DNA from 2 places in the Flavobacterium sp. B114r genome. Region 2 is predicted to be linked to the other one. Evidence: riboswitches for the same ligand, from Rfam matches in the RefSeq annotation. Region 2 holds a riboswitch; the other holds the start of a gene.
The links. A riboswitch is a leader RNA that binds a small molecule or an ion and turns the genes downstream of it on or off. The one in region 2 is predicted to bind S-adenosylmethionine.
Positions count from the first base shown of each region.

Region 1 (16,432 bases), 1.9 Mb from region 2:
TGCAACAGGAATCATCGAAGCATATTCGGCATAACATAAAGCACAAAAAGCGCAGGCAACAGCGGCCAGAATAAACGACAGAATAACCGCAGGTCCAGCATTTTCTGCCGCTACAATTCCTGTAAGAGAAAATATTCCCGCTCCAACTATTGCACCTATTCCAAGTGCGACAAGATTTATTGGGCCAAGGGAACGTTTTAGTCCAGCTCCTTCACTTTGCTCATTCTCAGAGACTAATCTTTCTATTGATTTTTTGAATAACATAATTTTATTTTTGAATATAAACGATTCATTTAACTGATAAGAACATTTTTTCCAGGCACATAGAAACATAGCTTTTGAACCTTAAGAAGGTATTTCACTTTTTATAATTCACATAGCCAATTGCGCCGGAAAATCAGAACAAAGTTACGGAGGGGCGCCATATTTATAGCCAATTGACCCAATAAACCAACATAAATCTCCAACGTGGCGACATATTTATAGCCAAAACGACATATTTATAGTCAATTAACTTAAAACACCAACGCAAAGCCCCAGCGGAGCGACATAACGTTTTTTATTTATAACTAAATAAGACATCAGATGGGTTTTCTTAAATAATTTTCTATAAACATGTTGTCCGACTGGTACTTAAAAAATAAATACATTCAATGCGTATCTTGTTTACTCATTTTTACTAATAATTGAATCTTTCAAAGAATTCAAAAGTTCGAAGCAGTTGATCTATTCTTTGTCGGTTATCACCACTTCTGGTAATTTCATGGCTTGCGCCGGGTTGTCTTACATATTCGACAGGTTTACCAAGCACTTTCAGGCTTTTGTAAAGCATCTGGCTTTGCGAAACTCCTGTACGATTATCATTATCACCATGAATGATTAAAAACGGAATGTTGATATTTTCTACGTAATTAATTGGGGATTCACGTTCCAGAATTGCTTTTGTTTTTTCTTCCCACGGATATCCTCCAAAATATCTTGGAATCATGCGCCAAACATTGGCTTCTCCAAAGAAAGTCCCAAAATCATAAACACCACGCTGACTTGAAGCAGCTTTAAATCGTTGATCGTGACTGATAATCCATGTGGTTAAATAACCGGCATAAGATCCTCCTGTAATAAACAATCTGCTGGTATCTGCCCATCCCTGTGCAACCGTTTTATCTAATGCTATCAATACATCGCTGGCTGGTCCTGTACCCCAATCGTTGATGTTAGATCTCAGGAATTTTTCGCCATAACCTGATGATCCTCTCGGATTACTATAGACTACACCATATCCCTGAGCACAGAAAAACTGATATTCCAACCACATACTACCATCGCCAGGACCAAACATTGAAGCGGGTCCACCATGAATTTCAGTTAGTAACGGATATTTTTTTCCTTGTTCAAAATTGATGGGTTTCATAATCCAGTATTCTACTTCAAGACCTTTATCGTTTATAAAAGTGCCTTTTTCAGGAAAGCTGATTTCTTTATTTTTAAGCCAGAATGTATTAAAATCAGAGACTAATCTTGGTGCTTTCAACTTGAGATCAGACACATATAATTCAGATGGATTTTTGACATCTGTTTTAGCGAAAGCCACTACTCCATTATTAACATCATAATCTGTTATTCCCTGATCGACAGAACTCAATATTTCTGGTTTAAGTGTGTTTAGAGAAACGTTTACGAGAACATATCCTCCGTTACTTGACGAGATGAAATAAAGCTGTTTCTCGTCTTTAGAAAACCTTACATTGGTATTATTTCGATCGTAATCAATTACTTTAGTTTTGGCTGAAAGATTTTCTAAGTTGAAAATTTTTAGTACCGGAACAGACAAATTATTAATGGTACTTTCCTGATACGCCAATTGTTTTCCCGAAGGAGAAACCGCTAAAAGCTGAAACACCAAATTTTCTGCGCCCAGCAACTCCGTTACATTTGTTCCGTCAGTATTAATCGTGTAAATTTTAGTTTCTAAAATTCTGTCGGGATGTCTTTTTTCATTAAGATTTCCGTTGAAAGCAATTTTGGTATTGCTTACGAAATAAGGATTTGTGTACGAGTAAAACCCTTTTGAAATGGCGTATTCTTTGACTCCGGGTTTGGCATCTATAATGAAGACATAAGAAAACCTCAGTTCGCTGGTAAGTCCGGTTTCAGTTTGAAACTGTAACTTATCTATTACTTTTGCCTTTTTATCTTTTTCGTTAATTTCAAGATAAGCCCTAATCGCTTCAAGGTTTCCGTTAGGATCTGCTTTTATTTTGTTTACTTTCAGGTTTTCGTTCGCAGCAAAACCGGGTTTTTCGAAACTCCAGATTGGCAATTCTTTTTTAGGATTTAAAACCGAATCCTTAACTAATTCGTTGATTAGAATTGAGGCAGTAAACAAAAGCTGCTTACCATCCGGACTCCATTTTGGGTTTGATGCGCCGTATTTTGAATCGGTTAACTGAACGGCTTCTCCACCTTCATCTACCTTTAAAAGAAATACTTGCGATTTTCCTTTTACATTTCTCGTAAAGGCAATCTGTTTTCCGTCAGGGCTAAAAACAGGAGAACCCGATCCTTCTTTTCCGAAAGTTAGTTGTCTTGGTGCACTTTTATCTAAAGTTTTTGCTAACCAAAGTTGCGTATCGTAATCATAATCCAATGAATTTTCAGCATTTTTGATGATGCTTTTTACCGTAAATACGGCTGTTTTTCCATCTTTCGTTAATTCTACATCTCCAACTGTTTTGATTTTTAGAAGATCAGTAACCTGAATGGACTCTTTTTTTTGCTGACTGAAACAACAGACAGAAGCAATCAGCGCTAAAACAATGTAAATTCTATTTTTGATTTTGTTCATCTCTATATAATTATAAAATTATTTGACAGTTGCCAATATTAGTTTCATAAATTCTTCTCCGGAAACTTCTCCTTTCTTTTTGATAAAATCCTTTGGTGTATTGTCTCCAATTTCAAATACCAATGCTTCTGTTTTATAGGTTTCAAACAAATAACTGAACAAGGTAAAAGTTGGAGGTTTGAAATACAAAGGTTTTACGTGAGGCGTATAACCCGGAATTCCATCTTTGACTTTATTTAGCCAGTTGGGTACAAAACCGGGAATATTTCCTTTTAAATTTGGATCAACTGTATAATAAATATCATCATGAGTAGAGTGAAAATCAATTGAAAACAATAGCTTATTTGAATCTTTGATTTCACGTTTCAAAAAATCACGAACTGCTCGGGTTTCGGGTTGATTGAATTCATTATAATCCCTGTTTAAATCGATTCCTCCCGAATTATGCCTCCAAAACCCTCCATCAACTCCGTCAGGATTTAATAACGGAATAACATATACCTGAAATTTGCTCCTGAATTTTTTTGCCAGCGGAGTATCTGCTGTTAACGATGCAACAAAAGCTTCCAGCGCATAATGTCCTGTAACTTCCGGTGGATGATTGCGTCCCGAAATCAGGATTTTATTTTTGGAAGAAGAATTTCCGATACTAAACACAGGTATTTTTCGACCTTCAGCAGTTAATCCGATAGACGTTTCTGCAGTATTATTTTTATTTTTTAATGTCGAAATCCATTCGTTTATATCTTTAGAGGTTTTAAGTTCCTGCGCAGCGATCCAAGTGGTGTCTTTGCTTACATTAACTTTTAAAACATAATTAGAATCTTTTTCTGTTTTTACAAAAGTTCCGTTTTCAGAAGCGATCCATTTTTTTCCATCTCCGCTGATTTTCGCATTATAGCGATGTTTTACATTGGGCGGATAATCAAATCTTATTTTAATTTCCTTATTAGTTTTAGACCAAACTTTAAAAGCATACCAAGGACTTCCGTTAATGGGCGTATTTTCAGGCGTAATCAAAACGCTGAACGTTGTATCATCAATTTTGACTACTCCGTTTAATCGCGCTCCGGTAAAATCATTTCCGAAAAAAACCTCATCACCCGTTTTATCAAAAACTCCTTTCCATTGTTTCTCAACCGGACATGTTACGGTCGAAACCGCCGTAATAGGATCTTGCCCCTTAAAGCCGCCTTTGACTTGTGCATTCGCTGAAATAGCTAGTAACACAGCAGCTGAAAAAAATAATTTCGTTTTCATTTTTCTTGTTGTTTTGTATTTATTTTGAAATAGAGACTATGACTGTTTTGTATTTTAATATTTTCCGCATAATTATTTTAACACATAGAAACATAGCTTTTCTTTGTTTGTAAAGGCTTTTATTTAAAGCCACATCGCTATTTGTGAAAAACTACCAAGCTATGTTTGTCATTTCGACGGAGGAGACTCAAGCGATAGAGAACAGGCGAAGCAAATCACACTCGCTGATCGACAAAGACTTGTTCCTTTCTTTGTGGAGTTTCTCGTGTGATCCCTCGTTCCTCGGGATGACAAGATTGTGTTTTTGTCATTTCGACGGAGGAGAAATCACACTCGCTGATCGACAAAGATTTGTTCTTTTCTTTGTGGAGTTTCTAGTGTGATCCCTCGTTCCTCGGGATGACAAGATTGTGTTTTTGTCATTTCGACGGAGGAGACTCAAGCGATAGCGAACAGGCGAAGCAAATCACACTCTCTAATCAACAAAGATTTGTTCTTTCCTTTGCTGAGTTTCTCGTGTGATCCCTCGTTCCTCGGGATGACAAACTGTACGGTTACTTTATGAACAATCCTTTCCCTCTATACTCTTTGCTCTATACTCTATATTCTTTTCCACTTTCCACTCTCCCAAACTAATTATTCTGATTCAAAAGTGATTTAAGAGTCGATTGTAATTCTTCTCCACGAAGATTTCTGGCTACGATTATTCCTTTAGAATCTACTAAATAGTTTGCAGGAATGGCTCTCACGCCATATAATTTGGCGATTTCGCTATTCCAGTAAATTAATTCTGAAACTTGTAACCAGTCTAAGTGATCGTCTTTAATCCCTTTGATCCAGTTTTCTTTCTTTTTATCCAGAGAGATTCCGATGATGTTAAATCCTTTATCGTGATATTCTTTATAGGCTGCTACGATATTCGGGTTTTCTTTTCGGCATGGCGCACACCACGAAGCCCAAAAATCAACTAACGTATATCCTTTTAGATTTTCTGAAAAACGAACTGATTTTCCATCAGGATCTTTAGACGTAAAATCCGGTGCTTTTTTTCCGACTTGTAATCCGTTTAGCACGGTTACCAATTCCTTTAATTCTTTTACGTAAGTAGAATTTTGCTGACTTTTATCTAATAGTGCAATATTCTGTAAAATTTGCTCCGGAGTCAATCGGTACGACCAGTTTCTATATAATACATAAGCTGAAACTATAGAGCTGGGATGTTCTGTGATAAATTTACTTATATCAACATTTTGTGTTTTCTTGTACACATCGAACAAATCCTGAGATGCGGAGCCTGATACAACTGAATTGCTGTAATATTTGGCAGGACTCAATTTTACGGTGATCGGTGCTTTTTCAAGGAATATATAAAGTGGGGTATTCGCTGTATTAACGCTTAATCCGTACAATTCAGGAAGTTTTACTTTTGTTTTAAAACTAAAATTTCCATTAACCACTTTTACTGAGTCTATAGTGGTAAACATCTTGTTATGGAATTTCTGCAAGTAAACATATTGGGCGACAGTATCTACAACTGTTCCTTTTAGCTGCACATTGGCTTCTTGCGCCTGAGTCGCTGTTGCTCCAAGGCAAAGCGTAAGAAATAATAGTATTTTTTTCATTTTATTTGAGTTTAAGTAAAACTTTGTCAAAGTTTTGAACCAAGAGTGTAAGGAACTTTATTTTATGCATTGAATGTCTCTATTTTAGCAGGATCCCCACCACAATGTATTACTATTTGTTGAATGATTTCATTTTGTAATTGATTACAAAATGAAATTTTGGGGATCTTATATCCTTTTAATTCATTTAGTTTTATATAACTCAAGAGCAAGATTGATGCAATTAAAATAATATATATCATTACCTGAATTCCATTCCACTGTCTTGAAAAATAGTGCTTAAAATTCATTTCTTGCTTTATAAATCTAAAGAAACGCTCAATGTCCCAACGCTTTTTATAAATTTCTGCTATTTGATCTGCCGTAAATTCTTCTTCTGGCAAATTGCTTAAAAACAAGATCTTCTCTCCATCAGATTTTAATATCCCTTCCACTAATCTAAAAACTATTTTAGTCTTTTTTTGATTCGAGTAAAGATAAACCCTGCTATGTTTTGTTAATTTAAGAATATCATTTTCAAAATCCAATGGAGTGACCTTACTGCCTTTCTCTACTTCATATTTAGATGATTTATAAATTCGGGTTACAAAATATTTATCATCAGTAGAGAGATCAACCATTGTTTTTCTATTCTTCATTCCACGATCAAAAACGGCAATATCTTTTTTGTTGGCTATGTGCTCTTCTAGAATATTGCCCAAAGCCAAATCTTCACTAATCATTTTTTGATCCTTGTGAAACTTTACATTAAAGGGCAATTCATTAAAACCAATTGTAAATTTTATACTATTTTTGCCCTGTTCTCCTTTTTTGTTTTTCTGCCCATTTCGCATCCCGAAACTTAACAAAGAAGCAGATAAGCTTGTAATTGTGGAATCATACAAACTTAATTTGATCTTATCTTTATCATTGAGTTTATCCTGAAAAACAGTAACGGTGTGCTGATAAAGTTTTTCGAAATACTCAACGTTTATTTTTCCTATTCTCTCTGCAATACTGCTGTGACTTACACTTTTATCTTTGGGAATTTGAGCATATTTACAAAAAAAATGATTCTCATAAAAATTCTCAAATACTCTAGAGCTGGCTCTATTTTCATTTAAGACTCCAAAAACACAAAGTTTAAATAATTCCTTGCCTTTTAGTTTTTTAGCATTCCAGTCAACCATAGTTTGCTGAGCAAAAAAATCAAGTTGATCTTCTGAAATATAATTTAATATTTCTTTTACTTCTGTTCTGATTTGCATTTTCTGATAGATTTATAAATACAGAAAATAAAAATAATAGTTTTTTACAAAAGTTCCTTACACTCTTGGTTTTGAACTTTGACAAAGCCCACGGTTGATTATTATGAATGATTTTTTTAATATAATTTATTGGTTGCCAACTCTGTATTTGCCGGCGGAAATATATAATTAGCATCAGAAGGTGTTACTGCGGGAGTTTGTAATTTACTGTCGCCTTTGGCAGGAAGTGTCTGCAGATTTCTTAGCAAATCCGGTCCACGGAAACCTTCTCCCAATAATTCGATTCTTCGTTCTTTCAAGATGGCATCAATTAACTGGTTTGGATCTGAAAGTACTGTGGGAGCAAAAGCATACGAAGCATCTGAACGCTGGTGAACCCCTTTAAGGAGATTAGCCGAAAGGGCCAGGTTTCCGGTTTTTGCAGCAGCTTCGGCGTAATTCAATAATACTTCAGAATATCTAATTACTGGAATATAATCCAGGAATGGCGATGGTTTTGCGTACTTTTTAAAATATTGTTTTCCTGAAACTGTTCTGGTTAAGTCGCGGCGTTTATCAGTTGTTCTCCATTGCGCATCTCCCAAAATACCTGTTGGATTTAGATAATACTCTAAATTGGTATTGTAGATGTAAGCGATGGAAGATTGCCCTGTATAGGAATCTAAAGAACTCATCGGAATACTGAAAATAGATTCGACCGTTGCATAATTCGAAGAAAATAAAACCGTAATATCCGGCTGTAAAGTGTGTTTTACATCACTTGCAGTAGTAGAAAATGGTGCTTGTGCCTGAGGGGCTAATTTTACAGCTTCTTCAATTACTTTTGTCCAGTTGTTCATGGTCAGATATACTCTTGTTTTTAGGGCAATTGCGGTACTTACGTGTGCTCTGGTGGTATTAAGATCTGCCGTTGCATAACTTTGCGGCAATGCAGCTTCAGCTTCATCTAAGTCTTTCAATATCTGCTTGTAAATTTCTGCAACAGAACTTCTTGCGAGATTATTATTGGCTGCTCCTGTTTCTGCTTTTAAACGAAGCGGAACTCCTTTTGAGGCTCCGGCATCTTTATTATAAGGCTGTCCGTAGCTGATGATCAGACTGTAATAAGAAAGCGCACGAACCAATTTGGCCTCGCCAATGTATTGCTTTGCTTTTTCTTCTGTAATTACACCTTGGTTTATCGCCAGTCCTTCAATCAAAATATTAGCATTATTAATTGCTGAATAAGCTGATCCCCAAAGGTTATTAATATCATTTGAACCTGAACTGTATGAGTTATTCCAGCTTTCGTATCCTGTAAAGTTGTTGGCTGTAATATTGATAAAATCTTCTCCGCGCTGATCCTGATACAAAAGGAAACGTCCTCCGTATAAACTGGCGCCTTTAAAAGCTTTATAAATTCCGTTTACCAAACCTTCAATTCTTGCCGGAGTTTTAAAAATATCCTTATCAGAAACGGTTGTTTCCGGTGCTATGTTCAGGTCTTCGTTATTTTCACAAGAAGTAAAAGCAATCCCTGAAAGCAGTAATAAGGCAACAACTAGTTTTTTATATAATTTAAAATATGTTTTCATTTTGTTTTTTATTAATGATTAAAACCCGACGTTAAGACCAAATGTGAACGTTCTTCCCTGCCCTACAGAATTTTTCTCGACTCCCATAGAAGTTGTTGATGCTCCGTTTGAGGAGGTTTCCGGATCTGATCCCGTATAAGAAGTAATCAGGAAAAGATTGGTTGCCTGCGCATAAACCCTGATAGAAGATAATTGTGCTTTTTCAAGGATTTTTTTGGGAAGTGAAAAACCAACCGCCAATTGCTGTAATCTTAAGAAATCTGCTTTTTCGGCATTCTCAGAAATTGCAAAACCACTTGAACCATTCGAAATAACGTCGTTATAAACTAATTTAGGAATATCAGTTACCTGCCCCGGAGTTGTCCAACGGTTCAGAACATCCGTAGAGTTGTTGTAAAAACGCTGGTCTAAAAGTGTTCCTCTGGTATTATTCATTACTTTATTACCTCCTGAATACGTGAAACCAACCGTAAAGTCAAATGCTTTGTATTGAAATACATTTGTTAAACCTCCGTACCAAACCGGTAATGCATTACCCAAAACTTGATAATCTGCAACTGTAATGGCCGCCGCAGTTCTTCCGTCTAAATACGTCCAGTTGCTTTGCCCTGATGGCACTGCGGCACTGTATTGTACTTTTTCTCCATTTTTATTGATGAAAATTCTGCGCCCGTTGTCCGGATTTACGCCTCCGCTTACTGCTCCGTAAAGACTTCCGGCAGAATATCCTACTCTGGTAATATTATTGGCTTCTGTAGTTACCTGCGTGTAACCAATAATGTCTGTGTTTCCTTCGGCAAGTGCTGTAACTTCATTCTTTACGTGTGTGTAATTGAAGGACGCTTTCCATTGAAAATCTTCCGTATTTGCAATTGTCGCGGTAAGTCCAAGTTCGATTCCTCTGTTGTACATTGATCCAACGTTAGAAAGAATGGCGTCTCCGGGAATTCCTTTTGAAGGTGATTGAGGAGTACTTAAGATCAATCCGTTTACATTATTATTGAAATAATCAGCGGTAAATTGCAATCTGTCTTTAAAAAATCCTGCTTCAAGTCCAATGTTGGTCTGATCGCTGGTTTCCCAACCCAGATTCTCATTTCCTGCCTGAGAAATTGCCCAGGTCGATGCTGATCCATAAATGGATGCGCCGTAAAGATTTTGTGAAGCATACGCTGATGAAAGGTTTCCGTTACCTACTCTTCCCCAGCTTCCTTTTAGTTTAAGTGAACTTACATAATCTGTAATTTGACTGTCTTTAAAAAAAGATTCTTCACTTATGGACCATCCGGCAGAGATACCTCCAAAATTTCCGTATTTATTATTTAAACCTAAAGCTGAATTTCCGTCTTTTCTGAAATTTCCTGTAATGAAATATTTTCCACCATAATCATACGATAATCTAAAAAAAGAGGAAAGAAAAAGTCTTTCTGACAAGCTGTTTCCGGAAGACCTGATTGTTCCCCATGTTCCCTGATAGTATTCAAAGAAAGGATCAGAAACGTTGGTTTGATTGGCTCCCCACGAAGAGTTTTCATATTTCTGAACATCATATCCTGCCAATGCTGCAATGTGATGTTTGGCTCCAAAACGCCTGTCGAAAGTAAAACTGTTGGTAAAATTGTAATTGTTTCTTAGTGCAGCAATATTAGTTGCAGAACCACCTGTAGAAAATGCAGAAGATCCAAGATTAGGACTTAAATAGGTAATATTCTCGGCTCTTAATCTGTCGATTCCGTAATTACTGTCGAATTTAAATCCGTCGAAAAAGGTAATCGTAGCATGAATATTCCCTACCATATGATCGTTTGAACTGGTATATTTACTGTTTTCAAACAAGGCGCCGGGATGCCATAATGTATTGGTAAATAAGTTATTTCCCGAACTTGCAGTTCCTGTCGAACTTAAATTATAAGAACCATCAGCATTATAAGCTGCAACGTTTGGAGGCAATACCAATGCAAGACGTGCTGCACCAATCAATAACAAACCGCTGCTGCTTAATGATCCTGTATTTTGAGCCTGATTGAAAGTATTGTTATACGATAGATTTCCTCCCAGTTTCAACCAGCTGTTTACATCGTGATCGATATTAAACCTTGCTCCTTTTCTTTCGAACTCATTATCTTTTGTAATTCCTTCCTGTTTAGAATAATTGGTAGAGAAAAAATACCTTGTTTTGTCTGTTCCGCCGGAAATACTTAGGTTATGATTTTGAGAAACCGCGTCGCGATATACCTGATCCTTCCATTTTGTATTGACACGTGTACCATCTGCGTTGAAAGACGGAAAGAAAAGTGCTGAGGCTACAGCAGGATTATTTTCATTTCCGCTTAATATTTTGCTATTCAGTACGGCTTCATTTTTAATGTCTTCGTATTGTGTATTGTTTAAAAGGTCAGGTAATCTGGTGGCTCTTGTAATCCCTACCCAGGCATCATAATTTACTTTAGCTTTTCCTGCTTTTCCTTTTTTAGTAGTTACTAAGATTACTCCACCAGCTGCACGTGAGCCATAAATTGAGGTAGACGCTGCATCTTTCAAAATATCTATCGATTCAATATCTGATGGATTAATATCGGATAACGGATTATTGGCTACTGAATTTGTTGTAGAAACATCACCGGAATTAACCGGTATCCCGTCAATAACAATTAATGGAGAAGTACTTAACGAAATTGAATTTACCCCTCGAATTCTAATTACCGGAGGATCGTTTAATACCCCACTTGGCGTAGAAACATTTACTCCGGAAGCTTTACCAATAAGTGCCTGCTCAAAACTTTGCACGGGAATGTCCTTAATTGTTTTCGAGGTTATTCTTGCGGCTGATCCTGTAAATTCTTTTTTACTTTGAGTTCCGTAACCTACGACTAAAACTTCTTTTAAAGCAGTATTAGAGGGATTAAGCCGAATGTTGCTAAAGGATGAACCGGCTCTTTTTTCGAGTGTTTCATAACCAACATAATTGATAGAAACTGTATTGTCTTGTGGCGTTATCGAAAGAGAAAATTTTCCGTTTCCGTCACTAATAGTAGATTTACCACTTTCTGTGGCAATGATTGTAACTCCGGGTAACGGTTCTCCGGTATCAGAACCTCTGACGGTACCACTGATCGTTCGGTCCTGTGCGTGTAACACACTGGGAAGTATGCTAAACAAAAAAATTAAGCTGAGTAAGATTTTTTTCATTTTGGTTGGGTTAATTAAAAATTGGACATAGAAATTCCCGGACCACTCTTAGAATGGCCTATCATTTTATTGATAAAAAACAGGAGATTGGTTAATTAAAAGCTAAGTGTATTGCATTCGGAAAACGTGGACATGGTTCTCCTCTTTCGAAAATTCAGGTTGTTCTGATTGGGCGTGTAATATTAGTTGCGTTTTCATTCTAAAAAATAAATGACTTTAATAATAATGATCTTACTCAGATTTTCTAAAGAAATCTTTCTTATCTGTCCACCGCAGCGGAAGGATTTAGCACCTTATTGAGTAACAGGTTGCTAAGACATCATCGGGCCTAATCCCTCAGTCTTTCTGGATAAGTTCACGTAGATTTTTTCTACTCTGCAAATATATATATAAATTCTATATAATTAGTAGAGTTTAAATTTATTTTTTAGAAAACAGAACTTAATAAGCAGTAAAATTAGTTGCAATCTCCCTTTATACAGTTAAAAATAAATGCTCTTAAAAAACAAATAAAACACACAAAATCAAAACATTACAACACTACAATACGTTATTTTTTTTTACAGATACATACTTTTGTAGCTTTATATATTTTTTTATTTAATTTTTAAAAGCTGAATTCAAAGCAAAAAAAAGATTACAAAAATTTACTTTTCGCTAATAATTTCATCCGGTAATACCACGTTATTTCTTAATAAAGCCATATCTAAAAGTCGTCTAAAGAAGAAATAAAACGATATTAAAAACTGCTTTTCTTGTTATGCACTTCTACCCTTTTGTCATATTAACAAATTTTTTTTTTTCTTTAAGTACTACAAAATGTAATTATACAAATAGAGAAAGCGAAAGAAATCCTGTTTTTTATTTACTTTTTTAAGGCATACCCTAAAAAAATGCATCGCGTAAAAGCAATACATTAAAAAAATTTACCATAGCAGTATTATTTTTTGACATACATTCTGAGAATACATTTACCGGTTTATAATGCATAACTTAAAAATAAATCCACAATGCAGAAAAATTCATTTTTTATATTTCTATTCTTATGCTGTTCTCTGGCATGGTCTCAAACAAAATTGGCTGATAGCACAGCAACGACACCTAAACCAAAGGTCAAAAATATTGATTTCAATATAATGCCTTACCTTAATTACAACAGAACTCTGGAATTTATGTTTGGTGCGATCCCAATGATGATGTACAAGGTGAACAAAGCAGATACAATTTCGCCTAAATCGTTATCCGGTATTTCTGCCGTTTATAGTACCAACAAATCTTATTTTATTGCCTCTTTTAATAAATGGTACATTAAGGAAGATAGCTGGAGGGCACAACTTTTTTTCGCAACAGGCAATCAAAACGCACAATTTTATGTAGATGATATCGACGTACCTGATTTTTACGATTATGGAACTAAAGCGTCGATGGTAAACTTTATCCTGCAGCGTAAGGTTATAAAATCCTTATACGCCGGTATTGGTTATGCGTATGCGCATTATGACACAAAATATGAAGATGACATAAAACCCTCTTCTGTGACTCACACAAATGGCCTGCAATTTAATTTGATGTATGATACCCGTGATGCTGTTTATTATCCTACCAAAGGTGATAAAATAAAGCTGCGATGGCTTACGTATCCGGAATGGTTTGGCAATGATGTGAATGCCAATAAAATTCTTTCTGAGTACAATACGTATTTCCCAATGCGACACGGAACAGATGTACTGGCCGCAAGATTTTCAGGTAAATTTGGCTTAGGAAATATTGCTTTCGAACAACAGGTTACGATTGGTAATGAAGATATCAGGGGATATTCTGAAGGGAAATATCGTGGCGACGGACTTATGGCGATACAAGGCGAATACCGATATAATTTTAATAAAAAAATGGGATTGGTTGGATTTGCAGGAGTAGCGACAATTTACGGTTCTGACACATCAAGTTTTAACTGGGGTTTATATCCCGGAGCTGGTGTAGGATATCGCTACAGGGCTTTTAAAACCGAAAAATTCAATATAGGATTAGATGCCGCAGTAGGAAAAGGAGATTGGGGACTTTATTTCCGTATTGGAGAAGCTTTTTAAGGGGAAATAATTTTAAAAATTTTACCAAATACTTGTTTGTCTTAAAAAGTGCTTCCGTAAACATTACCAATAAGAGATAATCCCTCAGGATTTACATATTGGTAACAAAACACCTACCAGATAAAACTATCCTCTTTATTCTATAATCTTTATTCTATCCTCTTTATTCTTTCCTCTTTATTCTTTCCTCTTTATTCTATAATCTTTATTCTATAATCTTTATTCTATAATCTTTATTCTATAATCTTTATTCTATAATCTTTATTCTATTCTCCATTCTCTACTTCCTATTTCTCAACCATTTATCTACAGGTTCTAAAACAGTATTCACAGTTGTTACTAAAAAAGTACAAATCAAAGCTTCAATAAAATAACCTGATGCAGCAATACAGCCAATTGCGGCACTGCACCATATTGTGGCGGCAGAATTTAGGCCGTGTACATTGGGTCCTTCTCTAAAAATAACTCCCGCTCCCAGAAAACCAACTCCCATAACTACTTGGGCCGTAATACGTGTAACATCTATATTGGGTTCTGTTGCGGCAACTTTTATAGACAATAATACAAAAGTAGCTGCTCCTGTTGCTACCAGCATATTGGTTTTTAATCCGGCTTCTTTATGATGCCATTGTCTCTCAAAACCTATAATTAAGCCTGCGAATAAAGCGATTATAAGTCGGGTAAAAAATTCTGTTGTACTCAAAATTATTGTTTTATATTATTAAATATTCTTATTCCCTTTTTTTAATAAAGAAATACAAATTGTTGTTGGTAATCATTTTAACACATAGAAACATAGCTTTTAGAATCCTGTAAAAGACCGTTTCACTTTCAATATTACCACATAGCAATGTGAAGCAAATATTTGCTTATTTTGATCTTTATTCAAAATAGAAAAAAATCTATGTTTTTATGTGTTATTTCTTTACTCTCAATGAGCTTATTCAAAACAACAAATATAAGAATTTTCAGCATTATTCAAAATGCAAAGCTTCAATTGGATCTAGTTTGGATGCTTTTAATGCCGGATAATATCCAAAGAAAATACCGGTTATCGCACAAACCAGAAAAGATAGTATCACCGAAGATTCTGAAATCAAAGTAGGCCAATGCAAAAAGAATTGTATTAACTCAGAAGCTACTATTCCTAATACAATCCCGATTAATCCTCCGGTAAGGCTGATTAATATGGCTTCGACTAAAAATTGCAATAAAATATCTCTTCCGTTTGCGCCTATCGACATACGCAATCCTATTTCTTTGGTTCGTTCTGTAACCGAAACATACATAATATTCATAATGCCGATTCCGCCAATCAATAGCGAAATTCCTGAAATAGCGGTTAACAATACGGTCAATAACTGACTGGTAGAACTAAAAGTATTGATTAATTCGGCTTGTGTTCGTACGGAGAAATCGTCTTCATCTTTTGCTTTCAATCGATGTGCTGTGCGCATAATTTGCTCAATTTCATCTGTTGCCAGTTGTGTCTGACTTTCATCGACTGTCGAGGCATAAATGTTTTGAAGATAAATTGAGTTGGTTATCCTTTTTTGTACGGTGCTGTAAGGAGCAATAATGATATCATCCTGATCTTGTCCAAACGCATTTTCTCCTTTTGATTCTAAAACCCCAATAATCCTAAACGGAATTTTATTAAACCTAATAATCTGCCCGATTGGATCTACGCCATACGGAAAAATATTATCGACTACGGTCTGACCAATCAAACACACTTTATTTGCCGTATGCACATCTGATTCTCGAAAAGCGATCCCTTCTTTTAGTGGCCAATCTCTAATTTTGAGGTAATCAACACTTACGCCCTGCATACTTGTTGGCCAGTTCAAAGCACCATTAATCGCTTGCCCTTTACTGGAAACGGCAGGAGAAATCGCATTAAGATGTACCGATTCTTTTTTCAGGGCTTCTACATCACTAAGTGTCAGCGTTTGTACGCTCGAAATATCCAGACGCGCTCCGGCAGTAACATTACTGTTTGGACGAATGGTGATCATATTAGATCCCATACTTGATAGTTGATCCTGAATGCTTTTTTTAGAACCCTGACCTATGGCAACCATTGCAATTACAGATGCTACACCAATAATGATTCCGAGCATGGTTAGTAATGCACGAAGCTTATTACGGCGTAAAGCCTTTAAGGCGATGAGAAAAAGATTAGCTATTTTCATATTTATAATCTTCATCTACATGAAAATCTGCGAGCATTTGTTTGGCAGATTTTATGCTTTGGTTATTAAAATCTTTCATTATTCTTCCGTCTCTCAGTGTCACAGTTCTATTGCTAAAAGCAGCGATATCAGGTTCATGGGTTACAAAAATGATTGTTTTTCCCTGTGTATTCAATTCCTGGATCAACGCCATGATTTCATAAGAAGTTCTGGTATCCAGGTTTCCCGTAGCTTCATCGGCAAGGATCATAACCGGATCGTTTACTAATGCTCGCGCAATTGCTACCCGCTGTTGCTGTCCTCCGGAAAGCTGATTGGGAAAGTGATCCAGACGATCTGCTAACTTGACGGCTTCTAAGGCATGAATGGCTTTTTCTCGTCTTTCTTTTGTAGAAACACTGGGATTATACAGT
Region 1 is NZ_CP124858.1:3,631,671-3,648,102, reverse strand. It holds gene QLQ94_RS15530 (amino acid permease) at 1-264, opposite strand, end outside; gene QLQ94_RS15525 (S9 family peptidase) at 680-2,845, opposite strand; gene QLQ94_RS15520 (M14 family metallopeptidase) at 2,864-4,105, opposite strand; gene QLQ94_RS15515 (redoxin domain-containing protein) at 4,738-5,727, opposite strand; gene QLQ94_RS15510 (IS4 family transposase) at 5,790-6,974, opposite strand; gene QLQ94_RS15505 (RagB/SusD family nutrient uptake outer membrane protein) at 7,091-8,548, opposite strand; gene QLQ94_RS15500 (SusC/RagA family TonB-linked outer membrane protein) at 8,567-11,737, opposite strand; SAM riboswitch class I at 11,994-12,093, opposite strand; gene QLQ94_RS15495 (BamA/TamA family outer membrane protein) at 12,748-13,824, shown strand; gene QLQ94_RS15490 (MgtC/SapB family protein) at 14,105-14,527, opposite strand; gene QLQ94_RS15485 (ABC transporter permease) at 14,799-16,019, opposite strand; gene QLQ94_RS15480 (ABC transporter ATP-binding protein) at 16,006-16,432, opposite strand, start outside.
Region 1: linked by a shared signal. The riboswitch ahead of QLQ94_RS15500 (SusC/RagA family TonB-linked outer membrane protein) and the one ahead of QLQ94_RS07680 (homocysteine S-methyltransferase family protein) in region 2 are both predicted to bind S-adenosylmethionine.

Region 2 (16,432 bases):
TGAATTCTAGACTTAGAATCTTAGCAACTCAGAACCTTCAAAAAAAATGGCTTTTGACGAAAATAACGCACAAAGAATAAGAACATTTCTCCAGCACAAAGAAGCTGACTTTTTCGAAAAGAAAATGTTTGGTGGCCTTGTTTTCATGGTAGATAAAAAATTATGCTGCGGAACTCGACTTGACAAACAAACAGGAGAAAATCTTTTACTCTGCAGAATCGATGATAAAGCTTACCAAGATGCTTTAGAAAGAGATGATATTATACCAATGCCAAATGCCGAAAGGCCAATGAAAAACTATATTTTTGTCACAGAAAATGGCTGGCAGAGAAATCCGGATTTAGAGTTTTGGCTACAGATTTGTTTAGAGTTTAATCCCATTGCAAAAGCAAGTAAGAAAAAGTAACAACCGAAATTGTTTATAATATAAATAAATCCCGGCGGGATGTAATATTTATAGAATTAACGATATTTATGGAAATAAACCCCATCGGGGTGATATATTGATACGACAATAACATATCGCGGTAGCTTTGGTTGAATGAAGAATCTAAAGCTAGAAATATTACATTCTTCCAGAGCTTAATACACCTAAAGTAGTAAACTCAGCACCTTAAAATCTTAGAACTTTAGCCACTTAAAAAAAAACTTAGAACCTCACAATCTTAGCACCTTAGAAACTTTAAAAAACACTTGCAATTGTTGAGTCTATGTCTTTACTTTGCACTGTTCTTAAATTTATTGAAAGTTATCACGAAAGGCGGAGGGAAAGACCCAATGAAACCTTAGCAACCCTTTATCATAAAGAAGGTGCTACATTCTACTTTATACTATTCTTAGTATCAAAGATAGATAACACAAATACATAAAAGTATTTCTCAAAACACTTCCTGACAACCATACAATATTATTTTACTGAATTCAGTATCATGAGCGAATCATTGACGCATTTTTTCTGTCAATCGTTCCCGATTTTCGTTGCAATCTTTTGCTTTTTAAAGAAAAAAGCAAAAGGATTTCCACTTCAAACGGAGTTCAGTGAACTCCTATGAAAATAGAAATTAAGTGAAGTAATCGGGGCTAGATAGTCATCAATAGTGAATTCTTGGAATTAATGTGAATAAAAACAGCGTATCCTAACAGGTTTCAAAAACCTGTTAGGTATTATATATTCAAGATAAAGATTATAATTAAATAAAAAACTTAGCATCTCAGCGCCTTAGCGTCTTAGTAGCTAAAAGATGAAAGTCATGGCAATAACAATTCAGGAAGCAATTAAAAAAAATATCCTAATCCTTGACGGAGCAATGGGAACCATGTTGCAGCGCTATAATTTCTCCGAAGAAGATTTTCGTGGAGAGCGTTTCAAAGATTTTCCGCATCCGTTAAAAGGAAACAACGATTTACTATCCATAACACAACCACAAGCCATTCGCGATGTCCACGCCGCTTATTACGAAGCGGGTGCAGACATCGTAGAAACCAACACATTCTCAGGAACCACAATTGGTATGGCCGATTATTTCCTTGAAGAGTACGTTTACGAATTAAACTACGAATCGGCTAAACTTGCCCGTGAAGTAGCTGATGAATTTACAGCCAAAAACCCAAACAAACCACGTTTCGTTGCGGGATCAATTGGGCCAACAAACAGAACCGCAAGTATGTCCCCGGATGTAAACGATCCGGGTTATAGAGCCGTAACGTTTGATGATTTGCGAATTGCTTACAAACAACAAGTAGAAGCTTTAATGGATGGTGGTTGCGATTTACTATTGGTAGAAACCATCTTTGATACTTTAAATGCCAAAGCAGCACTTTTTGCAATTGAAGAAGTAAAAGACGACCGAAATATTGATATTCCAATCATGGTTTCAGGAACGATTACAGATGCTTCAGGAAGAACACTTTCCGGGCAAACGGTAGAAGCGTTTTTGATTTCAGTATCGCATATTCCGTTATTAAGCGTAGGATTCAATTGTGCTCTTGGAGCCGATTTATTGAAACCATACTTAAAAACATTGGCACAACATACTAGTTTTAATGTTTCGGCACACCCAAATGCAGGTTTACCAAACGCATTCGGACAATATGATGAAACCCCGGAACAAACTCAGGCTTTCATTAAAGAATATTTAGATGATAATTTAATCAACATTATAGGTGGTTGTTGCGGAACAACTCCGGATCATATTCGATTAATTGCTGAAGTTGCGAAGGATTATAAGCCACGTGTGGCGCCGGTATTTGAATAATAATTATAACTATGAGAGTATTTCTATTTCTATTAGTCTTCTTTTCTTTTGCTGCAACTGAGAAATTTTATGCGCAAACTGCAGAGATACATTTTGAAAAAGGAAAGGAAAGCTACGAAAGAGAGGACTATGTAAATGCTCTTATTGAATATAATAAAGCAATAGAAATTAATCCGAATTATTCAAGAGCATATTGTGGGATTGGTATTATAAAAGCGAAAAAAGAGCAATATAAAGAAGCTATTGTTGATTATAATAAGGCAATTGAACTTAATTCCAAATATATAAATGCATATTTTAATAGAGGAATAGCAAATAAATTTCTAAAGAATTATAAAGAAGCAATAAATGATTTAAATAAAGCTATACAATTAAATAATGATGATTTAACCAATTTTCCTGATATGTATTATTCTGAAAGAGCTTCAGCCAAAGCTGAGTTTAATGATTACGGTGGGGCGATAACTGATTATAATAAAGCAATTGGGTTTAGTAATAAAGACGCTGATTTATATTATAGCAGAGCAATTGTAAAGTATAATGCCAGTGATGCTACAGGATCAATAGCAGATTATGATAAAGCAATTGAACTTAATCCAGATTTTACCAATGCATATTATAATAGAGGGCTGATTAAATATAATAATTTAGATTATAAAGGAGCTATTAGTGATTTTAGTAAAGCGAGTGAATTAAGACCTGACTTTTCAAGACCTTATTCTGCTAAAGGAGATGCACTTTCTAAATTAGAAAAATACGATGATGCAATTGTTTATTATGATATAGCGATTAAACAAAGTCCGGATCGTGCAGAGTTTTATCATAATAGAGGGTTGAGTAAATTAAAATTAAATAAAAAAGAGGAAGCTTGTTCTGATTTTCAAAAAGGAAAAAAATTAGGAGGAAAATCTTCAAGTGAAGCAGTAAAAGCAATTTGTAATTGAATAAATTACTAAACCAATAGGTGAATGTAATATAATTAATTACTGTTTGTTCAATATTTATTTTCTCCAAGAATTTTGAGAAATATATATTGAAACCAAAAAACTTCTGCTAGCGCGAGCTTCTAGCTCGTGCACGCAAAGAAAGATATTATTATAAGATTTTAAAATTTACAATTGAAATGTGCACGAGCGTGACGCTCGCGCTAGCAAAAGAAAAAAGACAATTAAAATCTCGGAGAATCATAATTTTTTTATGAAACCGAGATTGCGTGAGGGATAGAAGTGAAAAGCCCAAAGATCAATGTAGTGATAACGAAATTGGTCGAGGACTTGTAACGGATAGCCCGGTTCGCCGCGGCGAAACACGCCCAAAAAGATATAATGAAGATAAAAGGCCTTAAAACCTTATAAAAATAGAATTGAAAAACTCAGAACCTAAGCAACTTAGGAACTCAGTAACTTAAAAAGAAATGGCAGAAAAAAGAAGAGACCTTGTATTAGCAGGATTAGAACCGTTGATTATTACGCCAACTAGTGTTTTTGTAAACATTGGAGAACGTACGAATGTTACGGGTTCAAGAAAATTCCTTCGCTTAATCAAGGAAGAGAAGTATGACGAGGCACTTGATATTGCAAGACAACAAGTAGAAGGTGGAGCACAAATCATCGATATTAATATGGATGAGGGAATGCTTGATGGTGTTCAGGCAATGACAAAATTCCTGAATTTAATAGCATCAGAACCGGATATTTCGAGAGTGCCGATTATGATCGATAGCTCGAAATGGGAAATCATTGAAGCAGGTCTAAAAGTAGTACAAGGAAAAAGCGTTGTAAACTCGATCTCTTTGAAAGAAGGAGAAGAAGCCTTTATTCATCACGCAAAATTAATCAAGCGCTACGGAGCTGCGGCTATTATCATGGCTTTTGATGAAGTAGGTCAGGCCGATAATTTTGAGCGTAGAGTTGAAATCTGTCAGCGGTCGTATGATATATTAGTCGATAAAGTTGGATTTCCACCTCAGGATATTATTTTCGATTTGAACATTTTTCCAGTTGCGACCGGAATGGATGAACATCGTTTGAATGCGATTGATTTTTTTAGAGGTACAAAATGGGTTCGTGATAACTTGCCACATGCACATATTAGCGGTGGAGTAAGTAACGTTTCGTTCTCTTTTAGAGGAAACGATCACGTTCGTGAAGCGATGCACTCCGTGTTTTTATACCATGCAATTCAGAACGGAATGACAATGGGAATCGTGAATCCGGAAATGCTTTCGATTTACGATGATATCCCAAAAGATTTATTAGAACACGTTGAAGATGTAATCTTAAACAGACGTGATGATGCGACAGAACGTTTATTAGACTTTGCTGAAAACGTAAAAGGCGAAGTAAAATCAGATGAAAAAGCGATTCAGGAATGGCGTTTAGGAACGGTTCAGGAACGTATAACACATTCATTGGTAAAAGGAGTTGATGCTTTTATTGAAGAAGATGTTGAAGAAGCGCGTTTGGCTGCCGTAAAACCTATTGAAGTTATCGAAATCAATTTGATGACAGGAATGAATGTCGTTGGAGATTTATTCGGAAGCGGGAAAATGTTCTTGCCTCAGGTAGTAAAATCGGCACGTGTAATGAAAAAAGCCGTGGCGTATTTGTTACCTTACATTGAAGCAAGCAAACAAGCCGGTGACAAATCTGGAAATGGAAAAATATTGATGGCAACCGTAAAAGGTGACGTTCACGATATTGGTAAAAACATTGTTTCGGTAGTTTTGGCCTGTAACAATTATGAGATTGTAGATCTTGGTGTTATGGTGCCTCCGGAAAAAATTATTGCGGCAGCTATTGAACATAATGTTGACATTATTGGTTTAAGCGGACTAATTACGCCTTCGCTTGACGAAATGGTGTATCTGGCCAAAGAATTAGACAAACAAGGAATTAAAATTCCGATTATGATTGGTGGAGCAACCACTTCGCGTGCGCATACTGCCGTGAAAATTGCGCCTCAATATAGAGAAACTGTAATTCACGTAAACGATGCTTCGCGTGCCGTTACGGTTGCAGGAAATCTATTAGATCATAACCGAAAAATATATGCAAGTGATATTCGTGCTGACTATGATGCGTTTAGAGAAACGTTTTTGAATCGTTCGAGAGATAAAAACTTCCTGACGATCGAACAAGCACGTAAAAACAAATTACAATTGGATTGGGCTGAATACACGCCAACAAAACCAAAATTTATTGGTAAACAAATTGTTGAAGTAGAGTTAGATGTTTTGGTTCCGTATATCGACTGGACACCCTTTTTTAGAACATGGGAATTGTTTGGGAAATATCCGGCAATCTTAACGGATGAGGTTGTGGGTGAAGAAGCAACTTCGGTTTTTGCAGATGCACAGGAAATGTTGAAAGTGATTTTAGCAGAGAAAAAACTAACTGCAAAAGGTATCTACGGAATTTTCCCTGCGAATCAAATCGATGATGACGATATCGAATTGCGTGATGAAAACGGAAAAGTGTTGGAGAAATTCTTAACGCTTCGTCAGCAATCACAAAAAACAAAAGGAGCACCAAATATCGCTTTGTCTGATTTTATCTTACCAAAAGATTCAGGAATTACAGATTATATAGGAGCATTTTGTGTTACAACCGGTTTTGGTGTTGACGAATGGGCAGCCGAATTCGAAAAAGATCTGGATGATTACAATTCGATTATGGTAAAAGCATTAGCGGATCGTTTTGCTGAGGCTTTCGCGGAATATCTGCACGAAAAAGTACGTCAGGATTTCTGGGGTTATGATCCTCAAGAATCACTTTCGACAGAAGATTTGATCGAAGAAAATTACAAAGGAATTCGTCCTGCGCCAGGTTATCCCGCATGTCCGGATCACTTAGAGAAACCAACAATCTGGAAACTCTTAGATGTAGACAAGGAAATTGGAGTAACCTTAACAGAAAGTATGGCAATGTGGCCGGCATCTTCAGTTTCAGGATATTATTTCGGGAATCCAAAAAGTAAATACTTCGGACTTGGGAAAATAAAAGAAGATCAAGTAGTAGATTACGCCAAACGCAGAAGCATTTCAACAGATAAAGCCATGAAATGGCTAAACCCTAATATAGCAGATTAGCCCCCTAACCCCGAAGGGGGAAGAGAAAGGCAGAATAAAATAACACAAACCTGATGACCCCTTTCAGGAATTCCCCCTTCGGGGGTTAGGGGGCTGACTATGAAAGTAACACAACATATAGAAAACGCCAAAGGAAATACATTATTCTCATTTGAAATTATTCCGCCTCAAAAGGGGAAAAGCATTCAGGAATTATACGATAATATAGATCCGTTGATGGAGTTTAAACCACCGTTTATTGATGTAACGACTTCTCGCGAGGAGTATATTTATATAGATAAAGGCAACGGACTTTTGGACAAAAAGCTAACTCGTATGCGTCCTGGAACGCTTGGAATTTGCGCTTCTATAAAACATAAATATAACGTAGATACCGTTCCTCACGTACTTTGCGGAGGTTTTACCAAAGAAGAAACTGAATATCTTTTGGTAGATTGTAACTACTTAGGAATCGACAATATTATGGCTTTGCGTGGTGACGCTATGAAAGACGAACAATATTTTATTCCAAAAGCTGGAGGAAATGACTATGCGATTGATTTGGTAAAACAAATCAGTTTATTGAATCAGGGAAAATACCTTCACGAAGTCATGGATGCTGATAACAAAGCTGATTTTTGCATTGGGGTTGCAGGTTATCCTGAGAAACATTTAGAATCTCCATCATTACAATCAGATTTAAAAAGACTTAAAGAGAAAGTAGATGCCGGAGCTGATTATGTGGTAACACAAATGTTTTTCGACAACTCAAAATATTTCAAGTTTGTAGAAAAAGCCAGAGAAATGGGAATCACAATTCCTATTATTCCAGGAATCAAGCCAATTGCGGTTCAAAGGCATTTACAGGTTTTACCTCAAATTTTCCGTATTGATTTACCAGAAGATTTAATTCATGCTGTTGATTCATGCAAGAATAATGCAGAAATCAGACAAGTAGGAATCGAATGGGCAATCCAACAATCATTAGAATTAAAAGCTGCCGGAGTTCCTGTTTTGCACTATTATTCAATGGGGAAATCAGAGAATATTCGTCAGATTGCGAGCCATCTTTTTTAAGAGTTTTTGTGTGATATTTCCACAATATTGTCATTTCGACGAAGGAGAAATCACACTAGAAGATCGACAAAGATTGGTGATTCTAGGTACGGAGTTTCGTGTGTGATTTCTCCTTCGTCGAAATGACAAAACTTTGAGAATAACGGGATTTATTATCAATGCGGTTGCTTCGTTCCTCGCAATGACATACAGTTTGGAATTTGGTCCCGATAGCTATCGGGATTAATTGGAATTTAAAATTTTATGAAACAAGAAGAATTACAAGCAATAGCTTCTCAATTCAAGCATCCAACGGGAGAAAAGGGAATCGAAATGGCAAACATGATGAATGAAACCAACATCAACATGACGCATCATTCGATTCAGAATCTACATATAGAAGAAGCAAATACAATTCTGGAATTAGGTCACGGTAACGCTGGACACGTAGAATTCATTTTCGAACAGGCTGAAAACATTAAATATTACGGACTTGAAATGTCTGAATTAATGTTTCAGGAAGCACGCCAGATCAACAGAAATTATGTTTCTCAAAAACAAGCTTTCTTTTCGATTTATGACGGAAATCTAATTCCGTTTGAAGAAAATTTATTCAATAAAGTATTTACAGTAAACACCATTTATTTCTGGCAGGAACCTGAAAAATTGCTTTCGGAAATCTACAGGGTTTTACAGCCAAAAGGAATCTTGTGTATCACTTTTGCCGAAGAAAGTTTTATGAAACAACTTCCTTTTACTCAATTTGAATTTGAACTTTACAGCACAGAAAAAGCTGAAATTTTAATTGAGAAAACATCTTTCAAAATCATCAACAAAGAAACGCTCACAGAGAAAGTAAAAAGCAAAACCGGCGAATTGGTCGATAGGGCTTTTACAACTTTGGTTTTAGAAAAGTAGTGATCATACGAATCAAGGATCAAAGCCTTTTCTTTGTGCAGTTAGGCACTAAATGTTGGTAGAAATCATGAATTGAAATCCTTTTAATCTGTGGCAAAAAAAAAATAGTACTCTTTTTTTTTAGTAATTTAATTGATTTTTATTTTGCGTTTCTTTATTCCAAATTATAATACGATTAAATTATGGAGGTTAAAAAAATCAATTTTCTAAAAAGTTATAGTAGTGTATTATTGCTTTTAGGCGGTATCATAATAGGAAGCATTTTCGGATTAGTTTTTAAAGAAAAAGTTGCTGTTATAAAGCCTGTTGGAGATATATTTCTGAACTTACTTTTTACAGCAATTATTCCGCTTGTCTTTTTTACTATAACTTCTTCAATTGCTAATTTGGAGAAAACAGAAAAACTAGGAAGATTGTTTGTTGTAATGATTGCCGTTTTTTTAGGTACACTTCTTATTTCAGCAATCGTAATGATTATAGCTGTTTCCCTATTTCCTATTCATGAAAATATTATAATTACTAAAATCCCGTTGGAGAATATCCAATCCGGAAGTGTTGGTGATCAAATTGCCCAATTGCTTACGACCAATGATTTCTATGAATTGTTATCGCGAAAAAGTATGTTGGCACTTATTATCTTTTCATTTTTGATTGGATTTGCAACTTTGCAATCTGGAGAAAAAGGCAATACTTTCAAAAGTTTTCTGGATTCAGGAAATGAGGTCATGAAACAGCTTTTGAACATGATTATGAAATTAGCACCAATTGGCCTTGGAGCTTATTTTGCTTATCAGGTTAGTTATTACGGACCACAATTATTTGGAGTTTACGCCAAGCCGTTAGGTGTTTATTATGTTGCTTGTATTTTTTACTTCTTTGTGTTTTTTAGTTTGTATGCTTTATTAGCAGGAGGTAAAAAAGCTTTTGTCGTTTTCTGGAGCAATAACATTACGCCTTCATTAACCGCAATAGGTACTTGCAGCAGCATTGCTACAATTCCGGCGAACCTCGATGCAGCTGAAAAAATGGGTATCCCAAAACATGTCCGCAATTTGGTTATTCCACTAGGGGCGCCTTTGCATAAAGACGGTTCAAGCATGTCTTCTATCTTAAAAATTACGTTTCTTTTTGCCATGTTTGGCAAAGATTTTACAGAACCTTCAACTATACTTTTAGCATTAGGAATTACGATAATTGTTTCGATTGTCGAAGGAGGAATCCCAAATGGCGGATATATTGGAGAAGTTTTAGCCATTACCGTTTACGGATTACCAATGGAACAAGCTTTGCCTGTAGCTATGATCCTTGGAACTCTCGTTGACCCAATTGCTACTTTATTAAATGCTAATGGCGATGTGATTTCTTCTATGATGGTCTCTCGGTTCTCGGAAAAAACGAAGTGGTAAAAAACTAATTATACCTCAACAATAAAAATCAGTATTAATCCGCTTAATCTGTATCATCTGTGGGCAATTTCTACAGGTGGTTTGAAGTAAGCATATATAATTTATTTAAAATGAATTCAATACTTCAACATGATCTAAATGATCTTGAAAACATACTTAATCAGGCCAAACAACAAGGATTAGATTTCCTTAATAATCTTGAAAATATTCCTACTTCAAGTAAAAATAGAATTGACCCTACTCGAAATTTAAGCGAATTAGGTTTAGGATCTTTGGCTGCTCTAGAAGAATTTAAAGAAAGATTATTGCCTTTGATAGTTGCTTCTCCTGGGCCTAGATATTTAGGATTTGTAACTGGAGGTTCAACACCAGCGTCGATTGTGGGCGATTGGCTGGCAACAGTATATGATCAAAATACGCAGGCTGTACATGCTCAGGGAGGAGTTTCGGCCTTGATAGAATTTGAAACTATAAATTTATTATTACAATTGTTAGACTTGCCAAAAACATTTTCAGGTGGTTTTGTAACAGGGGCAACAATGTCAAATTTTACTTGTTTAGGAACAGCAAGACAATGGGTTTGGAGCACAATTAGGAAAAGATTTTGCAAAAAACGGAATAACTGAAACCATAAATATCCTGACTGCTACACCACATTCTTCTTCTATAAAAACATTGTCGATGTTAGGTATTGGAAGTAATAATTATACAACAATTAAAACTATTGAAGGCAATCGTGAAGCAATTGATATAGCTGATTTAGAACATAATATTCAAAATTTAAACGGAAAACCTTTTATTCTGATTTCAAGTGCCGGAACGGTTAATACTGCAGATTTTGATGATTTTGAAGCCATTGCAAAACTAAAGGAGAAATATACTTTTTGGTGGCATATTGATGCTGCTTTTGGTGGATTTGCTGCTGTTTCAAACAAATTCAAACATCTTGTCGAAGGCTGGGAAGGTGCAGATAGCATCACTATCGATTGTCATAAATGGCTCAATGTACCTTATGAAAGTGCTTTTTATCTGATTAAGGAAAAACATATGAATCTTCAAATAGAAACTTTCCAAAATTCAAATGCGCCTTATTTAGGAAATCCGTTAGAGAATTTTAATTACTTAAATGTACTGCCTGAAAATTCTCGTCGTTTACGAGCTTTGCCTGTTTGGTTTTCGTTATTAGCCTACGGAAAAGAAGGGTTTCAGGATATTGTCGAGGATAGTGCAGCATTGGCATTACATTTTGCAAATGAACTTATTGAAGAGGATAATTTTGAACTTCTGGCTCCAATTCGGCTGAATAATGTTTGTTTTACTTTGAAAGGAGATCATAATCAGCAAAATGTAAGTCAGTTTTTGACCAGTTTAAATGATAAGGGAAAAGTTTTTATGACCCCAACTGTATATCAAAATCGTAAAGGTATCAGGGCTTCTTTTGTAAACTGGCGTACGACAGAAAATGACATAAAAATTATAATAGAAGAACTCAAAGAGACTATTTTAGATTTAGACATATAAAATAGACCAAATTTTTTGAAGCCCGCTTATACTGTAAGCGGGCTTTTTTTATGTTTTTTTATCTTTTTGCATTTAGTGATGCATTGAGATTTAACTTCATTAATAATAAAAATTAAGCAAATGTTAAGTTTAATTTAATTATTTATTAAGATTGTCAATTTTTTTTACAAATATCTCTCTTTTAAAGTTAATTAATATTCTTATTTAGAATAATTAAAAATAGTTAGGAAAAACTATTCTGAGTAGCTAATTTTGTTGCAAATTTAATTTTCAAATCAAAAATTTAAATGATGCAAATAAGCAGATTATTACTCTTGATCACGATTGTCTTTACTTCGCTTCAAGGATATTCACAAAAAAATAAAGTAAACCTAACCGGAGTTGTTTTAACAAATCTTGGCAAACCTGCTGAAGGTGTTTCAGTATCGTTTAAAGGAACAACTTATGCTACGCTAACAAATAGTAAAGGGGAATATAGGATTAGTGCAGAAACAGGTGATTACATTTTATTAATTACCAATGTTGGTTTTAAAACAACAGCAGCAGCAGTTTCTTTGAAACAAGGTGGAAAACCTACTCAGAATATTACAATGGAAGAGGATATGGCCGCTTTAAGTGAAGTTGCTGTAACAGGAAAATCTAAAGTTCAGAGAGCCCGCGAACAGGCTTATAATATTACTTCGGTAGATCTGAAAAAAATCTACAATACCTCAGCCGATTTAAATCAGGTTTTGAATAAAACAACAGGAGTTCGTATTCGTGAATACGGAGGATTGGGATCTGCCTTTAATTTTTCATTAAATGGATTTTCAGGAAATCAGGTTAAATTTTTTCTGGATGGAGTGCCAATGGATAGTTATGGCTCAGCTCTTACACTGAATAATATTCCGGTAAATATGGCTGAAAGAATCGATGTTTACAAAGGGGTCATTCCTATTGAGTTAGGTGCAGATGCTCTTGGTGGTGCAGTTAATATTGTAACCAACAAAAATGTGAATCGTTATATCGACGCATCATATAGTTATGGTTCATTTAATACGCACAGAGCTGCAATTAATACGAGGTTTTCTGGTCGCGACGGATTTATTGCCAACATTAATGCTTTCGCTAATTACTCAGACAATGATTATAAAGTAGATGTGAGTATTGTAGATAAAAACACATCGAAGTTTTTACCGGAACAAAAATACAAACACTTTCACGATGCTTATAAGTCGGGAACTATAATGGCAGAAGCAGGATTCAAGAACAGAAGTTTTGCAGATTATTTGCTTGTTGGTTTTGCTATGGCGGGTAACAAAAAAGATATTCAGCAAGGAAGAACCATGCAAAAAGTCGTTGGACAAGCCTTTACAGATAGTAACAGTTTTATTACCTCTTTAAAATATAAAAAAGACAACCTTTTTGCAAAAGGATTATCGGTAAATATTAATTCGACTTACGCTTTAGTAAACAGTCGTTCTATAGATACTTCTTCCCGGGTTTATGACTGGACAGGAAATTATGTCTACAGACAATTTGCAGGAACAAATGATAAAGGAGAATTAGGAAATAAAACAATGTACGTCTACGATGAAGAAAATGCACAAGTAAATACAAACCTGAAATACCAATTAAATGACCAGCATTCTCTGGCAATAAATTATTCCTATTTGGGATATAAGCGTAAAGCAACGAATGAGTATTTAACAATAGTTGATCTTGGCGAGCCAACAATTAATAAAAACATTTTAGGATTAGGCTACAATTTTAGTGGTTTAGACAATCGATTAGCGATTACGGCTTTTGGAAAAATGTTTGGTTTAACTACTGAAATGATTGCTAATAATGTAACTCAATCTACTTCATCGACAAATTATGGTTACGGATCTACAGCAGCTTATCGTTTATCAGACAAATTTCAGATAAAAGGATCTTATGAACATGCTTATCGTTTGCCGTCGGCTGTAGAGATGTTGGGAGATGGGTTGACCGTAAACAGTAATATAGGATTAAAACCTGAAAGTAGTGATAATGCTAATTTAGGTTTGGCATTTTTGACTCAGAAAAACAAGAATCAGTTTAGTGCAGAAACGAGTTTAATCTATAGAGAAGCAAAAGATTTTATCAGAGAAAAACAAGACGGAGACAGAACGGTTTATGAAAATCTTCAAAATGTACAAATTACAGGTATTGATGGAGTTTTAAGATATGGATATAAAGATTTAGTGACTTTTGAAGTAAATGGTACCTACCAAAAAAGTCTGAACAAAAACAAGTACAAAACAGGAACAAATAGTCCTGATGCTCTTTATGACGCGCAGTTACCAAACGTTCCAATCTTCTACGGAAATGCAGATTTGACTTTTAATTTTAAAAATATCAAGTACAAAGACGATAGGCTTTCTCTTAATGTGAGTGCCAATTATATAGATGCATTTTACCTGACCTGGCCGGTATTAGGTTCATTGGAAACTAAAAGAGCAATTCCTGAACAATTTACAGAAAACGCGATGGTGTCTTATTCTTTTTTAAATGGGAAATACAATCTGGCTTTTGAGTGCAGAAATATTACAGACGTAAAAGTGTACGACTATTTTAAAGTTCAAAAACCAGGACGTGCTTTCTCTGTTAAGTTCAGATACTTTCTTCAGTAATTAAATTTTAATAATAACCCTTAATACATATAATGATGTTTACAAACAAATTTCAAAAATGCTTTGCGTTGGCAATATTAGCATTAACTACTTTTTCTTGTAGCAGTGATGATAATGCAACAAAAGAAGAACCAACTACAACTAATTCTAAATATATTGCTTCATATTGGCTAGACGATTACACTCAGTACATCTTAGATTTTAATTCTATAGATAAGTTAATGACCGGAGAAATCAGTGCAAAAGGTGTGGGAATTGAGCAAGGAGGAAGTTGTTTTCCTGCAAATAATACTTTTTTTGCCTTAAGTACAGAAGATGAAGGATCAGTTTCATTTCATCTTAATAGCGCAGGAAAATTGGTGCAGGGCGGTAAACTTGCTTTCGAATCCTCATATGCTGTTGGGTATACTGATGACAAAAAAATGATCAATATTGGAGCAACCTGGGATGGTAGTTCATCTGATTATGAATTGATGATTTACAATCCAAATACAATTTCTATAGATGCTCGTAAGTTTAATGATTTTGTAGTATCTCCTGAAAATAAAAAAGTGTTATACTGGCCAACAGGAGCTGCGGTTTCAGGAGATAAGCTTTTTGTTCCGGTATATATCAAGGATGTTACGGACGGGACAAATAAAATTTTATCATCTGACGCTACAGTACGAGTTTACAAATATCCTTCTTTAGAATATGTAACTACAATAAAAGACGCCAGAACAAATGCAATTGGGCTTTATTATACCAATACAGGAATTGTTCAGACAGAGTCAGGAGACATCTATACTTTTTCTTCTAATGCGAACGCAGGTGGTTATCCGCCAACAGCTGTTTCTTCTGGAGTTTTACGTATCAAAAAAGGAGATGCTAAGTTTGATCCGGGTTACTTTTTTGATATTGAATCAAGTACTCTAAAAGGAAAAGTTCTTGCTGCATACCCATTAGGAGGAGAAAAAGTTTTTATTTCTTATATTCCTAATTCTGTTGATACTAAAGATACTTATTACAGTTTCTTAAGTACACAAACAATCTTTAAATCTGCAATTCTTGATCTGGCAGCAAAAACAATCATACCAGTTACAGATTTACCTGATCACGGTGGAGATGAATTTTTTGGGTTAGGAAGTATGTATGTAGAAAACGGAAAAGCATACAAAAGTTTTGTAACAGGTAAAGAAGCTCGTGTTTATCAAATAGATATTGCAACTGGTACAGCAAAAGCCGGAGCACTTATCAAAGAAGGTCTTTACTTGCCTGCAATTGCTAAACTTACTTTCTAAGTAACTATATTTTTTATGGCTTGAGGTATTATTTAATTAATGCCCAAGCCATTTTTTTTAATTTTTGTTGCCTGTCTAAAAAGCATTACTTTCCAAAATTACAATTACAATGAATATTTTTAAAAGTCGTACCAGTAAACCACCTAATAAAGGAAAATCCCGTTTTAGTAAAATTAATGCCTGGCTGCATTTGTGGCTAGGATTAGCGTCAGGAATAATCGTGGTCATTATGGGAATTACCGGTTGTGTCTTGGTTTTCGAACACGAGATCAAAGAATTGACATCGCCGTATTTAAGTGTCGAAGCCCAAAGTCCGGATAAATTATTGCCACCTTCAAAAATCTATGCAGCTGTTCATAAAGCATTACCCAATAAAGAAATTCATGGAGTTTGGTATAATGGTTTAGATAAATCAATTAAGGTCGATATAGAATCGGATTCGTTGATTTATGTAAATCCGTATAACGGCAAAATTACCGGAATGGTGGATCATGAAGATTTCTTTCATATTATGGATGAAGGGCATCGCAATCTTTGGCTGGAGCGCAATATAGGATCACAAATTACAGCCTGGGCAACTTTTATTTTCTTCTTTTTATTGATAAGCGGCTTGATACTTTGGTTTCCTAAAAAGTGGAACAAAACCACCAGAAATACTAGTTTTAAAATAAAATGGGATGCGAAGTTCAAACGTCTGAACTATGATTTGCATAATGTTATGGGATTTTATACGCTGATCTTAGCAATGCTTATTGCTTTTACAGGAATGTTGATGAGTTTTCATTGGCTAAGAGAAAGCACGTACTGGATCAGTGGTGGCTGGGCAGACGAAAAAGAGAAAAAGGAGCAAGTCATTGCCGTTAAAAAAGATACTTTATCCCGGCAACAATTAGATAAATTGGCTGCTGCTGATTTTATATGGAAAAAAGTTCGAACAGAAATTGCTACAGAGAATAAGGAAGCCGTAATCATTCATTTTCCGGATGATCCTCAAGAAGATATTTATGCCTGTACAGATATGAATAAAGGCGTTTGGAGAGATTTATACTTTGATGCTAAAACACTCGAGCTACTCCCAAAGTCTCATAAATATATTGGAGATGAACGTTTCTCAAATTGGTTAATGCGTTCTAATTACAGCCTACATATTGGTGCGATAGGAGGATGGCCAACAAAGATTATTTATTTTGCGGCTAGTTTAATTTGTGCCAGTTTGCCTATTACGGGTTTTTATATCTGGTGGGGCAGAAAGAAAAAGCAGAAACCCAGAGTTTAATTTGGGATCTATTTT
Region 2 is NZ_CP124858.1:1,733,935-1,750,366, forward strand. It holds gene QLQ94_RS07675 (TfoX/Sxy family protein) at 47-406, shown strand; SAM riboswitch class I at 746-859, shown strand; gene QLQ94_RS07680 (homocysteine S-methyltransferase family protein) at 1,251-2,255, shown strand; gene QLQ94_RS07685 (tetratricopeptide repeat protein) at 2,267-3,199, shown strand; gene metH (methionine synthase) at 3,670-6,345, shown strand; gene metF (methylenetetrahydrofolate reductase [NAD(P)H]) at 6,445-7,401, shown strand; gene QLQ94_RS07700 (class I SAM-dependent methyltransferase) at 7,645-8,298, shown strand; gene QLQ94_RS07705 (dicarboxylate/amino acid:cation symporter) at 8,481-9,704, shown strand; partial or broken gene QLQ94_RS07710 (pyridoxal phosphate-dependent decarboxylase family protein) at 9,815-11,225, shown strand; gene QLQ94_RS07715 (TonB-dependent receptor) at 11,513-13,861, shown strand; gene QLQ94_RS07720 (DUF4374 domain-containing protein) at 13,930-15,141, shown strand; gene QLQ94_RS07725 (PepSY-associated TM helix domain-containing protein) at 15,251-16,417, shown strand.